DNA from 2 places in the Vagococcus lutrae genome. Region 1 is predicted to be linked to the other one. Evidence: riboswitches for the same ligand, from Rfam matches in the RefSeq annotation. Region 1 holds a riboswitch; the other holds the start of a gene.
The links. A riboswitch is a leader RNA that binds a small molecule or an ion and turns the genes downstream of it on or off. The one in region 1 is predicted to bind magnesium.

Region 1 (2,213 bases):
AAGCTTCGATTTGAGCGAGTGTGCGTTGGAGTTCTATTTCATTGTGAATGAAGTTCATCGAGTTACCTAAATCTTTGTGACGTTGTTCTTCAAGACGGTCAACTTCTTTTTTTGCTTCGACAATCAGCATGTTAATTTCTTTTTCTGTTTTCATTCTGAACACCTCCTGTATGATATGTTTATTATACACTCAATTATTAAAGATTGTAATTAAAAAGACTTTGAAAATGTGGTAAAAAAATGAAGAGTTGACGAAATATCACATCAATGGTAGGCTTATAGTTAATAAAATAAAGATTTGTTAGGTGAGGCTCCTATACAAACACAGGCTGCTGCTCAAAAACGTCCAGAGACGCCAATGAGTAGGACAGGACTAGTCGACTTAAGGCTTTTCCCAAGGTAGCTAAAGAATGGACATTCTTTTACGTTGTATAGTGTCAAAACTCAACGAAGTGATCCGTGTTTTTTTAACATGCCTATTTATCTCTTACGTTGGTTTTGACGTAAGAGATTTTTTTGTCTTTATTTTAAATAAAGCATACAAGGGGTGATGTTATGGAAAATTCAGATTGTTCGTGTAGGTGTTTAGGAATGGACACTGATGATCCAGCACCCGATAGAAAGTCTAGGACTTTTCGTTAGGTGAGGCTCCTATATAAACACAGGCTACTGCTCAAAAACGTCCAGAGACGCCAATGGGTAGGACAGGAATGGTCGAGTAAGGCTTTTCCCAAAGTAGCTAAAGAATAGAAATAGCTATTCTTTTACGTTATATAGTGCTAAAACTCAACGAGTTAGATGAGTTAAATGGTAATTAGATGATAATTTCTAGCGCCTTCAAAATGTTCGGCGTCCTTTTGTTCATGAATGGAGAAAAGTGCGACCGGTTATATTTATGGAGAGCGAGGGAAAAAAATGAGAATGAAAGAATTAAACAATACGCTGTCAGTTATGGATAAGCGTTATGAGTTTGCAGCAAGAAGTGAAGTAGCGCGCCTTACTAGAAAATTAGGAGGCGGTCAAAATGGATTGGCACAAGATGAGGTGGAAAATAGTCGTCGTAAATATGGGGCGAATATTTTGTCCGAATACGAAAAAGAATCTTGGGGAACAAAAGTGAGAAAAGCTTTTTTTACCCCGTTTACGATTATATTAATGGTGCTTGCGATTATCTCGTTTGTGACTGATTATTGGTTGGCAAGTGGGGCTGAAAAAGATCTAACGGCTGTTATTATTATCAGTACGATGGTAACAATCAGCGGTAGTTTGACATTGTTTCAGTCAGTTAGATCATCAAAAGCAGCGGAGAGTCTTTTATCGTTAGTTAGAGTTACGGCGACGGTCACACGTAAAGGACAAGAGAGAATAGAAGTCCCTACTGAAGAAATTGTTGTAGGTGACCGCGTTCACTTGTCTGCGGGAGATATGATTCCAGCGGATATACGGATTATAGCGGCAAAAGATTTGTTTGTTAGTCAGTCGGCTATGACGGGAGAAAGTCATCCGGTAGAAAAGACAGCTCCTGTAGATATTTCAGCGAGAGAGAGTCAAACTGATTATCAAAATATGGTGTATATGGGCAGTAACGTTGTCAGTGGTACGGCGACAGGTATTGTGGTTGCTGTTGGCGATGATACTATTTTTGGTGGAATTGCTCGGGATGTTGCTAAAACAGATGAATTGACAAGTTTTGATGTTGGCATTAGTGAAGTTTCCTGGCTTTTAATTCGTTTTATGTTAATAATGGCTCCGACAGTTATTTTAATTAACGGTCTAACAAAAGGGGATTGGGTAGAGGCGCTCTTTTTCGGATTGTCTATTGCTGTCGGATTGACACCAGAGATGTTACCAATGATTGTGACGACAAGTTTAGTCAAAGGTGCTACAAGTATGGCGAAAGAAGGAACAGTTATTAAAGATTTAAATGCCATTCAAAACTTCGGTGCTATGGATGTCCTTTGTACGGACAAAACTGGGACGTTAACACAAGATAAAATTGTATTAGAATATCACTTAGATATTAATGGACAAGAAGACGCCCGTGTTTTGCGACATGCATACCTAAACAGTTATCATCAAACAGGATTAAAGAATTTAATGGATATTGCGATTATCGATGCCGCATCGAAAGAATTAAACATTTCGTCTTTAAATCATGAAAAGGTAGATGAGATTCCATTTGACTTTGAGCGTCGACGTATGAGTGTCGTTGT
Region 2 (2,213 bases), 180 kb from region 1:
CAATCTCCTTTTGAAACACCATTTAAAAACAATACAACTGGGAAGAACACCGCTACCATGCGTAGCAACATTTTACTGACACGTGTAATTCCAATGTCGAAGGCGGTATCTCCTCGTTTTTCACTCGCGTTCTTAGCAATGTCACCGAAGAATGTATCTTCTCCTGTTTTTAAAATCAAGGCTTTCCCTTGACCACTAAGCACGTCCGTCCCCATAAACACTAAGTCTTGTAAGTCAAGCGCTGTTAAATCATCTTCTTGAATTTCTTCTTCACTGACACCTGAATAGACAAACTTTTCAACCGGCATTGATTCACCCGTCATGGATGACTGATTGACGAATAGGTCATTTGCCCAAATTAATTTAGCATCGGCTGGAATCATGTCACCTGTTGCTAAACTGACAATATCTCCTGGAACGACTTCGTCCATCGGAATCTCGATAACTTCGCCATCACGTGTTACCGCACAGGTGTTTTCAATCATTTCTTTCAATTCAAAACTTGCTTTCTGTGACCGATAATCTTGAATAAATTGAATCATGACACTTGCCGTAATCATAATTCCCATAATAATAGCAGCATCATGGTCGCCTGTTAAAGCTGAAACAACTAATAACAATGCGAGAACATAGACAAATGGATCTTGAAACGCGTGTAGCAATAATTTCCATGCTGGACGAGGCTTTTGAGCTGCCACCTCATTTGGACCAAATTCTTCCAACCTAAGTTTAGCATCCTCACTGGTCAGACCTTCTGGCGTCGTACGTAACTCCATCATCAATTCTCGATCAGAAAGTTTAACAAGTTTTTTTAACTCATTATCTTTTGATGATGCGCCAGAAAATGTTGGTTGTTTTCCTGCTTGTTTTTTTTCCATTTCCTCATCCCTTTCTTCGTTAGAACGTTTCTGTTAAATAAAACAAAAAATGCACTCTCGACACGAGAGTGCATTATAAATAACAACGTTATTCTATATAATACGCCAAATCTCAACGTCGAGTTTTAGCACTGAATGGCTTAGATAGTCAATAATCACTATCAGCTACATTAGAAAAAGCCTTGTTCGACAATTTCAGTTGACCCTAAAAAAACTCATCACAATATTCTCTCGATTATTGGAGGGCAGTAGCGTATTTCCAGACAGGAGCCTCACCTAACAGATTGTTCTATTTTTATCACACTTACTAGACTACATATAAAGATTCCTTTTGTCAAATATTCTATACAGCATGAATATGAATTTTTTAATTTTAAAAAATTAACCGACCATCACGTGCTCTTCAGGATAGCGTATCAATCCCTCATTGTTGCGTTGACGACCCGCGATTGATAATAAGAACGTGTACACTCCCACACGACCGATAAACATAAGTAACATAATGACAAACTTGCCTATCATCGTTAAATGGGGTGTTAAACCTAACGTGACGCCTACTGTACCAAACGCCGAAAAGACTTCAAAGGCTACATATTCGATACCAAATTCACGCGGTATTACTTCTGTTACAGATAGTAACGCAGTAGCGGTAATCGTAATGGTAACACATATAAAGAAGAGCGCAAAAGCACGCATGACAATTTCTTGCTTAATCGTACGATAGTGAAAAACTGTCCGATTCTTCCCTTTAATTGTCGCCCATGCATGAAGTAGTAGCACACCTAATGTTGATACTTTTAACCCACCTGCTGTCGAGCCAGAATTTCCGCCGACGAACATTAACATCATCGTTAGTAATAAACTAGCATGTGATAAATCCGCATATGGAATACTATTAAAACCTGCTGTTCTTGGTGTAACCGCAAGGAAAAATGTATTCACAATACGTTGAAACGGAGTTAATTGATCACTATATGCTTGTAAATTATTTTCGAATAGTAAAAACAATATAAAACTGCTGATTAAAATAATAATAGTCATACGCAATGTTAACTGAGTATGCAGAGTCATTTTACGGCGTTTGTACCAAGTTAACAAATCTCGCCAAACAACAAATCCCAGACCTCCGGCAATAATCAGACCACTAACCACTAACATAAAGTAGCTGTTAGTCCGCACTCCTTCTAAACTATTTCCAAACAAATCAAAACCAGCATTACAATAAGCTGAAATCGCATGAAAAACACTATATCCCAAACCATTAATTACACCATGCTTAGGGATAAAATAAAAAGAAAATAAAATCGTTCCAATCATTTGTGTCACAAATGAAAA

Region 2: another riboswitch for magnesium. It lies ahead of mgtA (magnesium-translocating P-type ATPase); the one in region 1 lies ahead of mgtA (magnesium-translocating P-type ATPase).

Annotation. Positions count from the first base shown of each region.
Region 1 covers NZ_CP097017.1:267,813-270,025, forward strand. Annotated here, with positions in the region: gene M2919_RS01295 (hypothetical protein) at 1-154, opposite strand, end outside; M-box (ykoK) riboswitch at 291-463, shown strand; M-box (ykoK) riboswitch at 628-805, shown strand; gene mgtA (magnesium-translocating P-type ATPase) at 922-2,213, shown strand, end outside.
Region 2 covers NZ_CP097017.1:90,527-92,739, reverse strand. Annotated here, with positions in the region: gene mgtA (magnesium-translocating P-type ATPase) at 1-878, opposite strand, end outside; M-box (ykoK) riboswitch at 982-1,169, opposite strand; gene M2919_RS00500 (TrkH family potassium uptake protein) at 1,260-2,213, opposite strand, start outside.